One region of the Rhizobium sp. K102 genome, then DNA from elsewhere that is predicted to be linked to it. Evidence: predicted binding sites of a transcription regulator. Region 1 holds the regulator's gene; each other region holds the start of a gene.

Region 1 (4,601 bases):
GCTGATCGGCGGATTTTCCACGGCGCTGTTTGCGGTCGAGCATTTTCATCGCCTGACCGCTTATGGCCTGCCGGCAAACCTTGCGACAATGCCGATCATCTCCTTCATCGTCATGCCGGCCGGACTGCTGGCGATGTTGCTCATGCCGTTCGGTCTGGACGCTCCGCTCTGGAAGGTGGTCGGCTTCGGCCTCGATCTGGTGATTGCGGTCGCCAAGACGGTGTCCGGCTGGGGCGGCGATATCGACCTCGGCCGCTTGCCCGCCTGGTATTTCGCGGTCGCCGTGGCAGGCTTTCTGCTGCTGACGCTGCTCCGCACCCGGTTGCGCCATGCCGGCACATCGATCCTCGCCGTCTCGACGCTCATCGTGCTCACTCTGCCGGGGTCCCGGCCACCGGATCTGGTAATATCCGAGGATGGTGGTCTGGTCGCGCTTGTCGCGACGGCGGCACTGGCTTCCAACCGCGAAAATCCGCCGGATTTCATCTTCGGCCAGTGGCAGAGAGCGCTGGTCCTGCCGGCGCACTACCCGCCGAAGATTCTGGATGGCCCTGCCATCCCGCCACCGGGTGAGGACCGCCGCGTCAGGCTGTCCCGCGACCAGCAGAATGACGCGAGGACGGCAATGGTGGCCGCTGCAGCCGGCGGTGAGGTAAATCGATTTTCCTGCGTCAAGAAGGCCTGGTGCATAGCCAGGCTCGGCAATGGCCATGTCGTCGCCGTCATCGACAATGCCGCCTATCTCGGCCCGGCCTGCGACGCCGGCGAGATTGTCGTGACCGCGGTGCGCCTGCGTTTCGACCGCTGCCGCTCGGGTGCGACGCTATTCACCGGCGAGACGCTGCGCAGGACCGGTTCCGTCGAACTGCGTTTTGCGCAGACGGGATTCGAGGTCGCAACCGCATTCGATGTTTTGTCGCGTCCATGGATGCGCCATCGCGCCTATGATTGGCGCAAAGACAGTTTTACCGAATCCGGCCCGTCCGCTGTCAGTGATAACGGCGAATGAGGCCGACCAGCTTGCCCTGCACCTTGACCCGGTCAGGCCCGAAAATACGGGTCTCGTAAGCCGGGTTGGCGGCTTCGAGGGCGATCGAGGCACCTTTGCGGCGAAAGCGCTTGAGCGTCGCTTCCTCGTCGTCCACCAGCGCAACGACGATATCGCCGGGACTTGCGGTGCTGCCGTTGCGGATAATCACCGTGTCGCCGTCGAAGATTCCGGCGTCGATCATCGAATCGCCCTTGACCTCCAGCGCATAATGCTCGCCCGAGCCGAGCATATCCGCGGGAACGACGATGTCGTGCGTGTTGTTCTGGATCGCCGAGATCGGAACGCCGGCGGCGATCCGGCCCATGACTGGCACGGACACAGTGTTGCCGTTGTCGGCGATCGGCTTTGCGGGGGCGGGGGCGGCGACCGGCTGGGGCTTGCCGAGGCTGCCTTCAATAACGCTCGGTGAAAAACCGCGGCGCGGCTGAAGACTGGGGCTATAGGCCTCCGGCAGCTTGATCACTTCCAGGGCCCGGGCCCGGTTCGGTAGGCGGCGAATGAAACCACGTTCCTCCAGCGCCGTGATCAGGCGATGAATGCCGGATTTCGAGGCGAGATCCAGGGCATCCTTCATCTCGTCGAAAGAGGGCGGAACGCCGGATTCCTTCATGCGCTCATGAATGAAAAGGAGAAGCTCCTGTTGTTTGCGCGTGAGCATCGACGTCAGACCCCGTGATTGAAACAAATCCAGAACGGACACTATATGTTCCATATGTGTTCCGCAAGTAGCTAAATTTCCGTAAAACTTCGCACCAACTCGTCGAGATTTTTATTTTCATTCGCCGGATTGGCGCACATGTCTTGCATTGGGGTGGTGCTGTCGCACATCTCTGGCGTGTCAGGAGGGATATCATGATCGCACATTCCGCCAAACCGCACCCGCTGGATCATGTCGTACTGCCCGTCGTCAATATCGACCTGGCGCGCGAAAGGCTCGGCAAGCTCGGCTTTACCGTCGCCGCCGATGCGCGCCATCCGTTCGGAACGGAAAATGCCTGCGTTTTTTTCGCCGACAAGACCTATATCGAGCCGCTCGGCGTGGCGAGTGTCGAGGAGAGCGAGACAGCGGCCCGCCAGGGCAATGTCTTCATCGCCCGCAATCGCGCCTTCCGCTTCCGCTGCGGCGAGGAGGGACTTTCGGCGTTGGCCTTTCTCACCGAGGATGCCGGCCTCGATCATCGGCGATTCGTGGGCAACGGCGCGAGTGGCGGCGAGATGTTGCAGTTCAGCCGGCCGATGCGGATGCCGGACGGTTCGGAAAGCGTCGGCAGCTTCAAACTGGCCTTTTCAGGAGATCTGCGCGCGCCCGACTTCTTTCTCTTCACCTGTCAGCGCATCAATTCGTTCCCGGCCGGTCGTGCCGCCCTGGAGACGCATGCCAATGGCGTGACCGGCATTGCCGAGATCGCGCTTTGTTCGCCGGAGCCGGCTGCGTTTGCCGCCTTCGTTGGTCTTGCGGTCGGGCAGACGGTGGTGGAGAAAACCGGTTTCGGCATGAAGATCGCGGCATCCAATGCCAAGATCAGCCTGATGACGCCGGAAGGGCTGGAGGCCTATTTCGAGCTTGTCGTTTCCGCCGCCGATCGTGGCCTGCGCGGTCAGGCAATCCTCTTCACCGTCACCGATCTTGCCGTGACAGAAGCGCATTTGGCTGCTAACGGAGTGACATACACACGCAAGAACAATCGCATTCTGGTGAAGCCCACGCCCGGGCAGGGCGCGCTTTTTGCCTTCGAGGAACCACGATGAGCACTGATACCAATTCCGAAGTCAAGATCGGCGAGGGCGCAGGCCAGGTCACCTTTTCCAACACCGGCCGCCTGTCGCTGATTGCCGGCCCCTGCCAGATGGAAAGCCGCGACCACGCCTTCATGATGGCCGGCACGCTGAAGGAGCTCTGCGCAAAGCTCGGCATCGGCCTCGTCTACAAGAGCTCTTTCGACAAGGCGAACCGCACGTCGCTTTCGGCCGAGCGCGGCATTGGCCTTGAAAAGGGCATGGAGGTCTTCGCCGACCTGAAGAAGGAGTTCGGCTTTCCGGTCTTGACCGACGTCCACACCGCCGAACAATGCGCCGAGGTGGTGGAGGTGATCGACGTTCTGCAGATCCCCGCCTTCCTCTGCCGTCAGACCGATCTTCTGATCGCCGCCGCTCGGACCGGCCGCGTCGTCAACGTCAAGAAAGGCCAGTTCCTCGCCCCCTGGGATATGAAGAACGTCCTGAAGAAGCTCAATGCCAGCGGCAATCCGAACGTGCTGCTGTGCGAGCGCGGCGCTTCCTTCGGCTACAATACGCTGGTTTCCGACATGCGCTCGCTGCCTATCATGGCGGCGATGGGCGCGCCCGTCATTTTCGATGCGACCCATTCCGTCGCCCAGCCGGGCGGGCAGGGCGAATCCTCGGGCGGTCAGCGCGAATTCGTTGAAACGCTGGCGCGGGCAGCCGTGGCGACGGGAATTGCCGGCGTCTTCCTCGAAACCCACCAGGACCCTGACAACGCGCCGTCCGACGGCCCGAACATGGTTTATCTCAAGGATATGCCGCGCTTGCTTGAGAAGCTGCTTGCCTTCGACGCGGTCGCCAAGGCTTGATGTTCAACAGGCTGACTTGATCGTGGTTTAGGCCACGTCAGACGCCTCGCAGGCGGGGAATTGCGGCATTGTAATTTGCACGCCTTCGATTATGACAGGCTTCGAACGATTGATCACCCACCGAGCAGGAAGAACCCATGACTGCAATCACCGATATCATCGCCCGCGAGATCCTCGATAGCCGTGGCAACCCCACCGTCGAAGTCGACGTCTATCTCGAAGACGGCAGCATGGGCCGCGCGGCCGTTCCCTCGGGCGCCTCGACGGGTGGGCATGAGGCGGTCGAGCTGCGCGACGGCGGCAAGCGCTACCTCGGCAAGGGCGTCGAAAAGGCGGTCGAGGCCGCCAACACCGAGATCTTCGACGCCATCGGCGGTATCGACGCCGAAAACCAGATCCAGATCGACAACATCATGATCGAACTGGACGGCACGCCGAACAAGTCGCGCCTCGGCGCCAACGCCATCCTCGGCGTCTCGCTTGCCGTCGCCAAGGCTGCCGCCCAGGCTTCCGGCCTGCCGCTCTACCGTTATGTCGGCGGCGCTTCGGCGAGTCTGCTGCCGGTGCCGATGATGAACATTATCAACGGCGGCGCCCACGCCGACAATCCGATCGACTTCCAGGAATTCATGATCCTGCCGGTCGGCGCCGATACGATCGCCGAAGCCGTGCGCATGGGTTCGGAAGTCTTCCACACACTCCGCAAGGAACTTGCAGCCCAGGGCCACAACACCAATGTCGGCGATGAAGGCGGTTTCGCACCGGGCCTGAAGAGCGCCCCTGAGGCCCTCGACTTCATCATGAAGTCGATCGAGAAAGCCGGCTACAAGCCGGGCGACGACATGTGCCTCGGCCTCGACTGCGCCTCGACCGAATTCTTCAAGGACGGCAAATACGTTCTTGAAGGTGAAGGCCGCACGCTCGAATCGGGCGCCATGGCCGAATATCTGGCCGAGCTC
Region 2 (4,601 bases), 1.7 Mb from region 1:
GTCGACATCCTCGTCTCCGGCATCGGCACCGGCGGCACGATTACCGGCGTCGGCCAGGTGCTGAAAAGCCATAAGCCCGAAATCCAGATCATCGCCGTCGAACCCGCCGATTCCCCCATTCTCTCAGGCGGCAATCCCGGCCCGCACAAAATCCAGGGCATCGGCGCCGGCTTTGCGCCGAAGATCCTCGATACCGGCATCTACGACGAGGTCGTCACCGTGACCAACGACGAGGCCTTCGAACAGGCCCGCCTGGTCGCAAGGCTCGAAGGCGTGCCGGTCGGCATCTCCTCGGGTGCTGCGCTGACGGCGGCGATCAAGGTCGGCAGCCGTCCCGAGAATGCCGGCAAGAACATCGTGGTGATCATTCCGTCCTTTGCGGAGCGCTATCTCTCGACGGCATTGTTTGAGGGGCTGGGGAGCTGAAGGTGGCTGTGGCCGGGCCTTTCCGCCGGCAATTTATCCTGCAGAATATCGGGGCGCTTCGGCGCCCTTTCTTTTGTGCCGTCACCTGATCCCAATCGAAGTGGGACGAAAGTTCTGTGGTAGTCCGTAATAACGATGGTCGATGTCCCACCTGAGCTCGTTGAATGCAAATGTTTGCCAACCTTCTTCATGACTTCCGCCAGCGTCGCAGCCAAACGATTCGGGTCAGTGTGCTCTCTCGCCTGCTTCGGAGCATATCGCGAGATGAGGTACTCACGCTTTGCAGTCATTGCCTCCAGATGCAGGGCGGTCTTTTTTCTCAGTTTGAGTTTAGCAACGAACATTGGCTCAACGAGGTTGTGCATCCGTTTTCGTATTTCCTCCGGAGCAACGCCCTCATGGCGCAGGAAGGCATTTAAGTAGAGTTCGATAGCGTGAATGGCGCACATTCGAGCCGGGGCAATGGCTAGTGCAACGTGCTTCTCACCCTCGCTGAACAGAAGTTCGGAAGCGCTAGAGTAGGCATTCGCCAAGTCCAGAACTTCCAATGGCTTGGCATTTGAGCCCGGATATTCATTACTCATCTACATCCTCGGCAGCCGTTCTCATCCGTCACCTCCGATCGACTGTGTCCAACGGACCGACATCCTTCCTGAAATTTTTTCAGCCGAAGCTAATATTGTAAAGAGCAACGAAGTGAGGAGAGGCCCTTACCCCTAACGGATAAGCAACTCAGAGGGATGCTTAAATCGGCGGCCCAGGCAGCTTCGGCGCCGCTTTTGGCACATCATCCCCTGCCAAGAGCGTTCGCGGCCGGCAGCGCGCCGCGATGGCAGCGATCAATCGTTCCGTCGCGTTGGGTCCGCCGACGGCGAGATAATCTCATAATCCAACGAGCGCGATCAGCAGGTCGCTGGACGGCCTGACGGCTAATACTTCAAAATATCTGGACGCCCCGCCCTTCTTCTCACGCCGCCGCCGTCAGCCTCTCTCCGGCGATCCGGTAGGAGATCGCCTCAGCCAGATGCAGGCGGCCGACGGTCGGTTTGTCGTCGAGATCGGCGAGGGTGCGGGCGACCTTGAGGACACGGTGATAGCCGCGGGCAGAGAATTTCATTTTTTCGGCGGCGTCGCGCAGGAGCTGCAGGCCGGCGGCATCGGGTTCGGCGAGTTTCTCGATCATGGCGGTGGAGCAGCGGGCATTGGTGCCGACGCCCTTGGCGCCGGCGGCCTCGAAGCGCTCTTGCTGGCGTTCGCGGGCGCGGGCGACGCGGCGGGCGACGTCGGCGCTCGCCTCAGCCGCCATCGGCCGGATGAGATCGGCGGCGGAGACGGCCGGCACGTCGATGCGGATATCGATGCGGTCCATCAGCGGTCCGGAGATGCGGGCCTGGTAATCGTTCATGCAGCGCGGGCCGCGGGCGCAGGTGTGGCCGGGCTCGCCGGCCATGCCGCAGCGGCAGGGGTTCATTGCGGCGATCAGCTGGAATTTCGCCGGATAGGAGACGCGGTGATTGGCGCGGGCAATGACGCACTCGCCGCCTTCGAGCGGCTGGCGCAGCGCGTCGAGCGCCTGCGGCGTGAACTCGGGAAACTCGTCGAGAAAGAGCACGCCGTGATGGGCAAGCGAGGCTTCGCCGGGACGGGCGCGCAGGCCGCCGCCGACGAGGGCGGCCATGGTGGCGGAATGATGCGGGGTGCGGAAGGGGCGGCGATCGGACAGCTTGCCGCCGGTGAGCTGACCTGCGATCGAATGGACCATCGAGACTTCAAGCAGTTCGGCCGCCGAAAGCGGCGGCAGGATCGACGGCAGCCGTGCCGCCAGCATCGACTTGCCGGAACCGGGAGGGCCGACCATCAGGAGATTATGGCCGCCGGCGGCCGCCACTTCGAGGGCGCGCTTGGCGCTTTCCTGGCCCTTGATCTCGGCAAGATCCAGCAGGTTGGCGGCATTGGCGCGGATCGACGCCTCCGGCCGCGACAGGACCTGGGTGCCGCGGAAATGATTGGCAAGGGCGATCAGGCTGCGGGGGGCGAGGATATTGACATCGGCGCCGGCCCAGGCGGCCTCGGCGCCGCTTTCGGCCGGGCAGATCAGCCCCTTGCCGAGCGCATTGGCGCCGATCGCGGCCGGCAGCGCGCCTGCAATCGCGGCGATCGTGCCGTCGAGATTGAGTTCGCCGACGACGACATAGTCCGACAGCGCATCGGCGGGAATGCCGCCAAGAGCCGCCATCAAGGCGAGTGCGATCGGCAGATCGAAATGCGAGCCTTCTTTCGGGAGGTCGGCCGGCGCCAGATTGACGGTTACCCGCTTGGCCGGCAGCGCCAGGCCGGAGGCGTGAAGGGCGGCCTGCACCCGCTCGCGGCTTTCGGCCACCGCCTTGTCGGGCAGGCCCACGATCTGCATGCCGATCTTGCCGGGCGCGATCATGACCTGGACCTCGACCGGCACGCCTTCTATGCCCTGGAATGCCACCGTACTGACACGCGCGACCATATGCCCATCCCCTGCCCGCAACTCTTATACCGCCCGCAACCCTTCAGGGCCAGTGGTTGCAATCTGGCACGGAAGCAGGAATAAAACAAGAACGATCAAGGAACGTTTTCGGATATCAATGGTGACCGGGGTTGTACCCGGTCACAGCAGGCCTCGGGCTGGAGCCTCAGCCGCGCTTGCGCTCAATCGCATCCCACAGCAGGGCCGCGATATCGGCGCCGCCGAACTTCCGGACCTCGCGGATGCCTGTCGGCGAGGTGACGTTGATCTCGGTCATGTAATCGCCGATCACGTCGATGCCGACGAGCAGGAAGCCGCGCTCACGCAATGCCGGGCCGATCCGCTCGCAGATTTCCTTTTCGCGCGGCGTCAGCTCGGTTGCCTCGGCGCGGCCGCCGACATGCATGTTGGAGCGGCTGTCATGCTCGGCCGGGACTCGGTTGATGGCGCCGGCGAATTCGCCGTCGACCAGGATGATGCGCTTGTCGCCCTTGCGCACGTCGGGCAGATATTGCTGGGCGATGAAGGGTTCGCGGAACATCTGGCCGAACATTTCGAGCAGCGAGGAGAGATTGCGGTCGTCGCGGGTCGAATGGAAGACGCCGGCGCCGCCATTGCCGTAGAGCGGCTTCAGGATGATATCGCCCATCTCGTCGCGGAAGCGGCGGATTTCGGCCGGGTCCTTGGTGATCAGCGTCTTCGGCATCAGGTCGGAAAATTCGGTGACGAAGATCTTCTCCGGCGAATTACGCACCCAGGCCGGATCGTTGACGACGAGCGTCTTCGGATGGATGCGCTCGAGCAGATGCGTCGAGGTGATGTAGGCCATGTCGAAAGGCGGGTCCTGGCGCAGCAGCACCACATCCATGGTGGAGAGATCGACGCGCTCGGGCGCGCCGAGCTCGAAGTGATCGCCCTTGACGTCGCGCAGCAGCATCGGCTCGACGCTGGCAAAGAGCTTGCCGTCGCGGAAGCTCAGCCGGTCGGGGGTGTAATGGAACAGTCGGTAGCCGCGCGACTGGGCTTCCAGGCTCATGGCGAAGGTGGAATCACCTGCGATATTGATGCCGGCGACATGATCCATCTGGACCGCTACATTGGTGATCTTGGCCATTTCCGTCCCTCGCTGAATGCCGGACAGATGTAGGTCGGCCCGGTATCAAACGCAACGGTCAATCAAGGCTTGCCGCCGCCGCCGGTGGTCAGGCGGCGATCCCCTGGTTGCCGTTGTTGCGCAGCAGGTTGCGCAGGCGATAGGCGATCGCCAGGGGCTTCGGGAAGGGCTTGCGCAGGAAGGCGACCTTGCGGACGTAATTGTCGACCCGCCAGCTTGCCCAGGTTCCGCCGGCGAAAAAGGCGACGTCGCCGGCGCGCAGGGTTCGTTCGGTACCGTCCTCGGCGGTGATATGGACCTCGCCTTCTAGGATCATCACCGTCTCGTCCCAACCGAAATACCAGCGGAATTCGCCTGATGTGCAGTCCCAGATCGCCGTCAGCGAAGCCTCGTCATGGCCGCGCGAATGTTCGGCGGTGCGCGCCTCAGGATTGCCGCTGATAATCCAGTCGGGATTGATCGGCGTCGATTTGAGCGGCAGCAGGTCGCTTGCATGGGCGATGAAGGATTTCCCGGCCGGCTTCGCCACGGCATAAGGCACCGAACGCACGGCCATGGCGA
Region 3 (4,601 bases), 360 kb from region 1:
ACGCTTGGCTTGACCTTCGCACGTCGCTAACGTTGTGCAGTTTGCAACGTTCATTATTCGTGCGACCGGCGCTCCCAGCCAATCTCCCCACCTGTGGGGGAGATGCCCGGCAGGGCAGAGGGGGGTGACCCACGGCAATCCGGCAAAGACTGGGCGGAAACAACCTGCCCCATCCCCCTTATTCCCCGAGCGCCACGGCAATCTCTGCCGCCAGCCGTGCATTGCTTTCAACAAGCGCAATATTCGTCTTCAGAACTCTGGCCGTCCGTCAGGTCGAAGATGGTCGAGAGCAGATAGGGCGTCACCGCCTTGCCGGTCACTTCGTCGCGCTCGGCGCTGTCGAGCGCGCGTTCGATATAGATCTCCATCTCTTCGCGCGGGATCTCGTCGGCCTCGGGCACCGGATTGGCGATCAGCATGCCGCCGTTGATGCCGAGCTGCTCGCGCACCGTCTGGAAATTGGCGATGGCCGCCGGGCTGTTCAGCGACAGCGGGCTGCGAAGTCCTGAGGAGCGCGACCAGAAGGCGGGGAATTCTTCGCTCTCATAGGTGACGACGGGCACGCCGCGGGTTTCCAGCACTTCCAGCGTCTTCGGAATGTCGAGAATTGCCTTGGCGCCGGCGCAGACGACGATGACGCCGGTGCGGGCCAGTTCCTCGAGGTCGGCCGAGATATCGAAGCTTTCCTCGGCGCCGCGGTGCACGCCGCCGATGCCGCCTGTGGCAAAGACGCGGATGCCGGCGCGCGCCGCCGCGATCATCGTCGCGGCGACCGTGGTGGCGCCGGTGCGGCGCTCGGCGATCGCAAAGGCGAGATCGGCGCGCGACACCTTCATCACGTCGGTCGCCTTGGCGAGCTGCTCCAGTTCGCCGGCTTCAAGGCCGATATGCAGCGTGCCGTGAATGACGGCGATCGTTGCCGGCACGGCACCCTGTTCGCGAATGATCGCCTCGACGCTGCGAGCCATCTCGATATTGCCGGGATAGGGCATACCGTGGGTGATGATGGTCGATTCCAGCGCCACCAGCGGCGCGCCGCGCTGCTTGGCGCTGGCGACCTCCTTCGAATAGGCGATCGGCAGAAGAGGGGAGATGGGCTGGGTCATGATCTTGTCCTGTCGTCGATAGAGCATGATGCCGAATGTGTCGGCGGCTTTGCGACGACATCATGCTCGACTATTTCATTTGGCCGCTTCAATGCAGAATTCTGATCTGGGGAACAAGGGCAAGCGCCTCATTCAGCAGATCCGGCGTCAGATTTTCGTTGACGGCATGCGGCGACTGCACAGCCAGCGCTGCTGCCGCGGTGCCGTGGCGGATGGCTTCCTCAAGCGGCAGGCCGTGCATCAAGGCGGCGAGCGTGCCGGCGGCAAGGGAATCGCCGGCGCCGGTGACATCGGCGAGGGTCTCGGCGATCGGCGGCTGCAGCGTCACGGCGCGGCGGTCGCAAAACGCGACCAGCTCGCGCTGGCCGCGGGTGACGACGGCGCTGCGGATGCCGATCTCGTTCAGAAGCGGCGGCCAGCCGCCGGCGTCTTCCGGCCGTCCACCGATAAGGGCTGCGGCTTCGGCCTCGTTCAGGAACAGGTAGTCGATATCCGCGATGCAGGATTTCAGCCTGACGACCTTGGCCGGCGAAATGGCGATCGCCGCGACGGGCTTGGCCAGCGACCGTGCCTTGGCGACGATTGCAACGATCGTTTCTTCCGGCAGATTGGCATCGAAAAGGATGAGATCATGCGCGGCGAAGGCTTCGCGCACCCAGCGGATGGAAAGACGCCGCGGCACGAAGAAGCGGTAGAGATCCATGTCGGCAAGGGCGATCACCAGGTTGCCGTCCCTCTCGATGATCGCGGTGTAGCTCGGTGTCTTGCGGTCGAGGAAAACGAAGGGCCGGTCGTCGATGCCGGCGAAACCGGCGGCTTCGCCGACCATCTCGCCGATAGGATCGCCGCCGCGCGGCGAAATCATCGTCACCTGAAAACCGAGCCTTGCAAGGTTGCGCGCCGCATTGAAGCCGCCGCCGCCCGGCTCCTCGAACCAGGTACCGGGATTGCTGGCGCCCGGTGCCGTTTCCCCGGAAATGCGGCCGCGCCGGTCGATATGGGCGCCGCCGAGAACAAGAATCCTTTTCTTCATTTCAACCGCCATCCGATGCCCCCAGCGCGAATCGAGACGGCGCCTCCTGGCGCGGCAGCGCCGGCGCATCTGGCCTAAGCCGTTGCTTTGCATCGATAAAACAAATATAGAACACGGGCTGTTTTACCTTTTTCTTTCAATCGTTTGATCGCCTATTGCGAGAGTGGAACAAATAGGGTACAAACTCGACATTGCTTGGGCGGCTTCAATAACCTAAAGGTGGATCAGATGTCTCAGAATTCATTGCGGCTGGTAGAGGACAAATCGGTGGACAAAAGCAAGGCGCTTGAAGCGGCACTCTCACAGATAGAGCGGTCGTTCGGCAAGGGCTCGATCATGAAACTCGGTTCCAACGAGAACGTCATCGAAATCGAGACGATTTCGACGGGTTCGCTTGGTCTCGATATCGCGCTTGGCGTCGGCGGTCTACCGAAGGGCCGCATCGTCGAAATCTACGGGCCGGAAAGCTCGGGCAAGACGACGCTTGCGCTGCAGACCATCGCGGAATCGCAGAAGAAGGGCGGCATATGCGCCTTTGTCGACGCCGAACATGCGCTCGATCCCGTCTATGCCCGCAAGCTGGGCGTCGATCTCCAAAACCTTCTGATCTCGCAGCCCGATACCGGCGAGCAGGCGCTTGAGATCACCGATACGCTGGTGCGCTCCGGCGCCGTCGACGTTCTGGTCGTCGAACTCGGTCGCCGCACTGACGCCGCGCGCCGAAATCGAAGGCGAAATGGGCGACAGCCTTCCCGGCTTGCAGGCACGCCTGATGAGCCAGGCGCTGCGCAAGCTCACCGCCTCGATCTCCAAGTCGAATACCATGGTGATCTTCATCAACCAGATCCGCATGAAGATCGGCGTCATGTTCGGTTCGCCGGAAACGACGACGGGCGGCAATGCGCTGAAATTCTATGCCTCCGTGCGCCTCGACATCCGCCGCATCGGCTCGGTCAAGGAGCGCGAAGAGGTGGTCGGCAACCAGACCCGCGTCAAGGTCGTCAAGAACAAGATGGCGCCTCCCTTCAAGCAGGTCGAATTCGACATCATGTATGGCGAAGGCGTATCGAAGACCGGCGAACTCGTCGATCTCGGCGTCAAGGCCGGGATCGTGGAAAAGTCGGGCGCCTGGTTCTCCTATAACAGCCAGCGTCTCGGCCAGGGCCGCGAAAACGCCAAGACCTTCTTGCGCGACAATCCGGATCTCGCCCGCGAGATCGAACTGGCGCTGCGCCAGAATGCCGGTCTCATCGCCGACCGCTTCCTGCAGAACGGCGGACCGGATGCGGATGACGGCGATGCCGCCGCGGACATGTAAGTCTCGCGCCTGATCTTGTCGGATATCTCCGCCGGCCGCATTCCTGATGAGAATGCGGCCGGTTTTGTTTGTCGGCTGGACAGTGGCGGAGGCGAACGTTAAAAGCCGATGGATTTGTATTTATCTGCCTCCGGCAGCATTGAAGGGCATAGAATGAGCGGCGTGAACGATATCCGGTCGACCTTTCTCGACTATTTCAAGAAGAACGGCCACGAGATCGTTCCGTCGAGCCCGCTCGTGCCGCGCAACGACCCAACGCTGATGTTCACCAATGCCGGCATGGTGCAGTTCAAGAACGTCTTCACCGGCCTGGAAAAGCGTCCTTATGCGACGGCCACGACCTCGCAGAAATGCGTGCGCGCCGGCGGCAAGCATAACGACCTCGACAATGTCGGCTATACCGCGCGCCACCTGACCTTCTTCGAAATGCTCGGCAACTTCTCATTTGGCGATTATTTCAAGGAGAATGCGATCGAGCTTGCCTGGAAGCTCGTGACCGAAGGTTTCGACCTGCCGAAGCATCGCCTGCTGGTGACCGTCTATTCCGAAGACGAGGAAGCAGCGACGCTGTGGAAGAAGATCGCCGGCTTCTCCGACGACAAGATCATCCGCATCCCGACCTCCGACAATTTCTGGCAGATGGGCGATACCGGCCCCTGCGGCCCATGCTCTGAAATCTTCATCGATCAGGGCGAGAACGTCTGGGGCGGCCCTCCAGGCTCGGCCGAGGAAGATGGCGACCGGTTCCTGGAGTTCTGGAACCTCGTCTTCATGCAATTCGAACAGACCGAGCCCGGCGTTCGCAACCCGCTGCCGCGTCCGTCGATCGATACCGGCATGGGCCTGGAGCGCATGGCCTGTATTCTCCAGGGCGTTCAGAGCGTGTTCGACACCGATCTCTTCCGGACACTGATCGGCGCCATCGAAGATACGATGGGCGTCAAGGCGCAAGGTAGCGCCAGCCATCGGGTCATCGCCGACCACCTGCGCTCCTCGGCATTCCTGATCGCCGACGGCGTGCTGCCGTCGAATGAGGGCCGCGGCTATGTGCTGCGCCGCATCATGCGCCGCGCCATGCGCCACGCTCAGCTGCTCGGCGCCAAGGAGCCGCTGATGTACAAGCTGCTGCCGACGCTGGTGCAGG
Region 4 (4,601 bases), 1.6 Mb from region 1:
TCATCTCCGAGGTTTTCGCCGACGGCAAGATCGTGACGCTGCGAGCTTTCCCGCCCGCCGGCGAGACGCTCGATGCGCCGAAGGGCATGGCTGCGGTTGGCGGCCGGCTCTATGTCGCCGATATCGACCGCGTGGTCGGTTTCGACCTGACGAGCGGGGCGCGCGTCTTCGAGCAACGCCTTCCGGGAGAAGAGCCAGCGCTCGCGAACGATCTCGTCGCGACCGCGGACGGGCAATTGCTGCTGACCGATAGCCTGCGCAACGCCGTCTATCGGCTCGACCCGAAGGCCGGCAGCATCGCGGAGCTCGCCAGCGGCATTCCCGGCGCCAACGGGATCATCGTCGAGCCGCAAAGCGGGCGCGTTCTCGTGGCGGGAATCGGCAAGAATTTCGGCGGCGGCGATATTTTCGCCATCGACGAGAGCGGCAAAGCAAGCCGCCTCGAACAGTCGCCGCATGGCCTGTTCGACGGACTGGCGACGCTGCCGGATGGCCGCCTGGCGGTCTCGGATTGGAAGGCGGTCGATCGCCCGGTTCCTGGAGCGCTGATCCTCTTCTTGGTCGATGACGCTCCGACCGGCGAAATCCGGTTGGAGCGGGACATTCATGGCCCTGCCGATTTCACCGTCGATGGCGCGGCCGGCACGCTCTGGATACCGGCGACGCGCGACAATCAGGTCGTGATTGTCCGCCCGGGTGGCTAGCTCGGGCACGCACTGATCTTCTGGTGCCTGAACACGCGCTATGCCGGCACGGTCGTCAGCCTCGGTCCGTGGCGGCCGCCGGTCGGCGGGCACGTCGGCAAGGATAACCGCAGAAATTCCCTCAAAACTAATGGGTTTTCTCGGCGGCTTCGCAAAGAGACTGAAACTATATTCTGTCCGCGACGTCCTTGCTTGACGGGATCGATGGCTGCGCCCCCGATTTGAGGCATGCGAGCGAACCGGCGACGGCCGCCCGGCGCAACGCCGTGGGAAAATCGAGGCCGTCGTCGAGGCTTGCGGCGAAATAACCGCAGAAGGTGTCTCCCGCGCCCACCGTATCGACCGGTTCGATTTTCAGGCCTTGCGCCCTGGAAATGACCCCGTCGCGGATGGCGATGACGCCATCGCCACCGAGTGTGACGATCAGCGTCTGGCCGGTCTCCTGATGCAGGCGGTGAAGGGCTGCCTCGCGTGCCTCGGCGTCCATGCCATCCTGCCCGGCGAGCCGCTCGAACTCGGTTTCGTTGGCGATGACGATATCGGCCAGGCGGCCGAGACGCGGCGCATCGGGGATCAGCGGCGCGAGGTTGAGGATGCTGGTGATGCCCTTGGCGCGGGCAGCCGACAGCGCGTGTTCGACGGCATCGACCGGCACTTCGAGCTGCAGCATCAGGATATCGCCTTCGTTCATCCTGCCGACCGCCGCCTCGGCATCGGCAGCCGTCACCAGGCCGTTGGCGCCGGGGACCACAGCGATCATGTTCTCGCCATCGCCGCCGACGAGGATCAGCGCCGTGCCTGTGGGACCGTCGACATGCTTGACCAGGGAGAGGTCGGTTCCGGCATCATCGAGCAGGGCGAGCGCATCCGCGGCAAAACCATCCTTGCCGACGCCGCCGGCCATATGCACATAGCGACCGGCGCGGCGGGCTGCCAGCGCCTGATTGGCACCCTTGCCGCCGGCGGCCGTGGCAAATCCGTTGCCGGCCACCGTCTCGCCGGGCTTCGGCAGGCGCGCGGTCGTGGCGATGAGATCCATGTTGATGGACCCGAAAACTGTGATCATGAGGATGTCCCGTCTTTTGGAACACGCGGGCGACGTGATGTTCCAACTCTTGTATGAAATGCGGGGCAGACACTGCCCGAAGCGGTCACTCCTCGTCAACCACCCGAAGCTTGAGAAGACCGGTGCGGCTTTCCACCGATTTGGCCGGAGTCTCGTCGTCCGGCCTGATATCGCCGCCCGCCTCGAATTCCAGCGCTTCGATCTTGGCGCCGCGCCTGGTGAGCTTGTCGGCCGATGTAACGACCATGTCGATATCCTTCTGCGCCATGGCGAAATGGCCCTGCAGCTTGCGCACCCGCTCGTCGAGACGGCCGAGATCGTCCATCAGCAGCGCCACCTCGCCCTGAATCAGATGCGCCTGCGCCCGCATGCGCTGGTCCTTCAGCACCGCCTGGATAACCTGGATCGACAGCATCAGCAGCGACGGCGAGACGATGACGATGCGCACCCGGTGCGCCTTCTGCACCACCGGCTCGAAATTCTCGTGGAGCTCGGCAAATATCGATTCGGACGGCACGAAGAGAAAGGCGGTATCCTGGGTTTCTCCCTGGATCAGGTATTTCTCGGCAATATCCCGGATATGGATCTCCATGTCGCGGCGGAACTGCTGGCCGGCGAGCTTGGCGGCCTCGGGGCTGCCGGCGTCGCGAATGGCGTTCCACGCTTCGAGCGGGAATTTCGCGTCGATGACGAGCGGCGGAGCGCCGTTGGGCATGCGGATCGTGCAGTCCGGCCGCGAGCCGTTGGACAGCGTCTGCTGGAAGGCGTAGGCGCCCATCGGCAGGCCGTCGGCAACGATCGTCTCCATCCGCGACTGGCCGAAGGCGCCGCGCGTCTGCTTGTTGGAAAGTATCGCCTGCAGCCCGACGACGTCCTTGGCGAGCGTCTGGATATTGTTCTGCGCCGCATCGATGACCGCCAGCCGCTCCTGCAGCCGCTGCAGGTTCTCATGCGTCGATTTGGTCTGCTCGGTGATCGTCGAGTTCATGCGCTGCGACATGCCGTCGAGACGTTGGCTGATCGTCTGGTTGAGTTCGCTTTGCCGCGCGCCGAAGACCTCGGTCATCGCCGCGATCCGACCCTGCATCTCCGCCTGGATCTTCAAAAGCTCGGCCATGCGCATCGCACTTTCCCGGGCGCGCAGATCCGCCTCCTCCGCCTGTTCGCGGCGAAGGCCGGCGGCGCGCAGAAAAAGGACGATCACCAGCAGGATGAGGACTGCAAGAACGCCGCCGGCCAGCGCCAGCATGGCCGGGCTGATCGAGGCGACGGAAGCTGCGAGCGATTCGGAAGTGGCGGTCATGGCGCAACCATAACAGAACATATGGCAAGATATAGATCAAAACGTGAACGAAATCGGCGATCCTCAATATCTTCCAAGGCCGCCGCGCCTTGCCGGCCAACGCGGAAAATCGCGGCCGGATTTAACGATTGCTCAACCATATTCGCCAAAAGCTGTGGCGCAGAATTCCCTCCCGCGCCGTCGCGCCAAATACAGAGATACCCATGACATCCCAGCAGACCGACAGCGCGCTCAAACAGCGTCTCGATTTCATCGAACTGGACGAGGCGTCGCGCAAGTCGATGCGGGAGCTGCGCCCTGTGATTGCCGAGCTGATCGGCGGCGCCCTCGATAAATTCTACGCCAAGATCGCCAGGACTCCCGCTGTCTCGAGCTTCTTTACGGACAAGAGCCATGTCGGCCATGCCAAGAAGCGGCAGCAGGATCATTGGGCCAATCTTGCAGGCGGTACGTTTGACGAAAGCTATGTCGAAGGCGTGACTGCCGTCGGCCGCACGCATGCCCGCATCGGGCTGGAGCCGCGCTGGTATATCGGCGGCTATGCGATTGTCATGTCCGAGCTCGTCAAGGGCATCATGGAGAAGCAGTGGCCTTCGGTTTTCGCGCGCCAGCAGGGCAAGCAGCTGGCCGAGAAGCTGTCCGCCGTCATCAAATCGGGCATGCTCGACATGGATTATTCCATCTCGGTCTATCTCGAGACGCTGGAAGCCAAGCGCCGCGCGTTGGAAGAGCAGCGCGCCAAGGCGCAATCCGACCAGGCCATCGCGCTGGAGCAGCTGCGCCGCGGCCTGGAGGCACTGTCGAACGGCGATCTCGAAGCCACTCTGCCCTCCGACCTACCGGGTGATTTCAGGCAGATGGCCGAGGATTACAACCGCGCCGTCAGCGCTCTTCGCCAATCCTTCGCATCCGTGCGCGACACGTCGGGCCAGATCATGAGCGGCGCTGACGTCATTTCCAATGCGACCAACGACCTGGCGCTGCGCACCGCCCAGCAGGCAGCCGGCGTCGAGGAAAGCTCGGCGGCCCTGCAACAGCTTTCCGTCAGCGTCGGCCAGACCGCCGCCAATGCCGAGAAGGCTTCCGGCGCGGTGCGTGAGACACAGCAGAAGGCGAAGAATTCAGGGGAACTCGTCACCAGCGCCGTCTCGGCGATGGCCGGCATCGAAAAATCCTCGACCGAAATCTCCAAGATCATCGGCGTCATCGACGAGATCGCCTTCCAGACCAATCTTCTGGCGCTGAACGCCGGCGTCGAAGCGGCGCGCGCCGGTGATGCCGGCAAGGGTTTTGCCGTCGTCGCCCAGGAAGTCCGCCAGCTCGCCCAGCGCACGGCTGAAGCCGCCAAGGAGATCAAGAACCTGATCTCGCAGAGCTCGACCCAGGTCAATCAAGGTGTGGGCATCGTCTCCAGCACCGGCGAGGCGCTGAACGACATGATCAGCCGCATCGACATCATCAACCGCTTCGTCGCCGATATTGCCGCCGCCGCCCGCGATCAGGCGACCGGCGTCAACGAGGTCAGCGT

Evidence for each region. Region 1 encodes LexA, which represses DNA repair genes until DNA is damaged. Its sites were predicted from a motif close to TGTTCNNNNTGTGTTCNG; they were not measured.
Region 2: MHI61_RS22085 (YifB family Mg chelatase-like AAA ATPase) is a predicted target of LexA. The motif match lies at 3,003-3,020, and genes of this name have one in related genera.
Region 3: MHI61_RS11900 (carbohydrate kinase family protein) is a predicted target of LexA. The motif match lies at 2,236-2,253, and genes of this name have one in related genera.
Region 4: MHI61_RS21640 (DNA recombination protein RmuC) is a predicted target of LexA. The motif match lies at 3,106-3,123, and genes of this name have one in related genera.

Annotation. Positions count from the first base shown of each region.
Region 1 covers NZ_CP092436.1:1,581,787-1,586,387, reverse strand. Annotated here, with positions in the region: gene MHI61_RS13670 (ComEC/Rec2 family competence protein) at 1-1,009, shown strand, start outside; gene lexA (transcriptional repressor LexA) at 990-1,709, opposite strand; gene MHI61_RS13660 (VOC family protein) at 1,904-2,800, shown strand; gene kdsA (3-deoxy-8-phosphooctulonate synthase) at 2,797-3,642, shown strand; gene eno (phosphopyruvate hydratase) at 3,780-4,601, shown strand, end outside.
Region 2 covers NZ_CP092436.1:3,259,861-3,264,461, forward strand. Annotated here, with positions in the region: gene cysK (cysteine synthase A) at 1-426, shown strand, start outside; gene MHI61_RS22080 (hypothetical protein) at 387-1,010, opposite strand; gene MHI61_RS22085 (YifB family Mg chelatase-like AAA ATPase) at 1,394-2,926, opposite strand; gene gshB (glutathione synthase) at 3,093-4,040, opposite strand; gene MHI61_RS22095 (cupin domain-containing protein) at 4,129-4,601, opposite strand, start outside.
Region 3 covers NZ_CP092436.1:1,226,375-1,230,975, forward strand. Annotated here, with positions in the region: partial or broken gene MHI61_RS11895 (pseudouridine-5'-phosphate glycosidase) at 179-1,106, opposite strand; gene MHI61_RS11900 (carbohydrate kinase family protein) at 1,195-2,139, opposite strand; partial or broken gene recA (recombinase RecA) at 2,368-3,457, shown strand; gene alaS (alanine--tRNA ligase) at 3,611-4,601, shown strand, end outside.
Region 4 covers NZ_CP092436.1:3,162,709-3,167,309, reverse strand. Annotated here, with positions in the region: gene MHI61_RS21650 (hypothetical protein) at 1-704, shown strand, start outside; gene MHI61_RS21645 (ribokinase) at 871-1,770, opposite strand; gene MHI61_RS21640 (DNA recombination protein RmuC) at 1,856-3,073, opposite strand; gene MHI61_RS21635 (globin-coupled sensor protein) at 3,277-4,601, shown strand, end outside.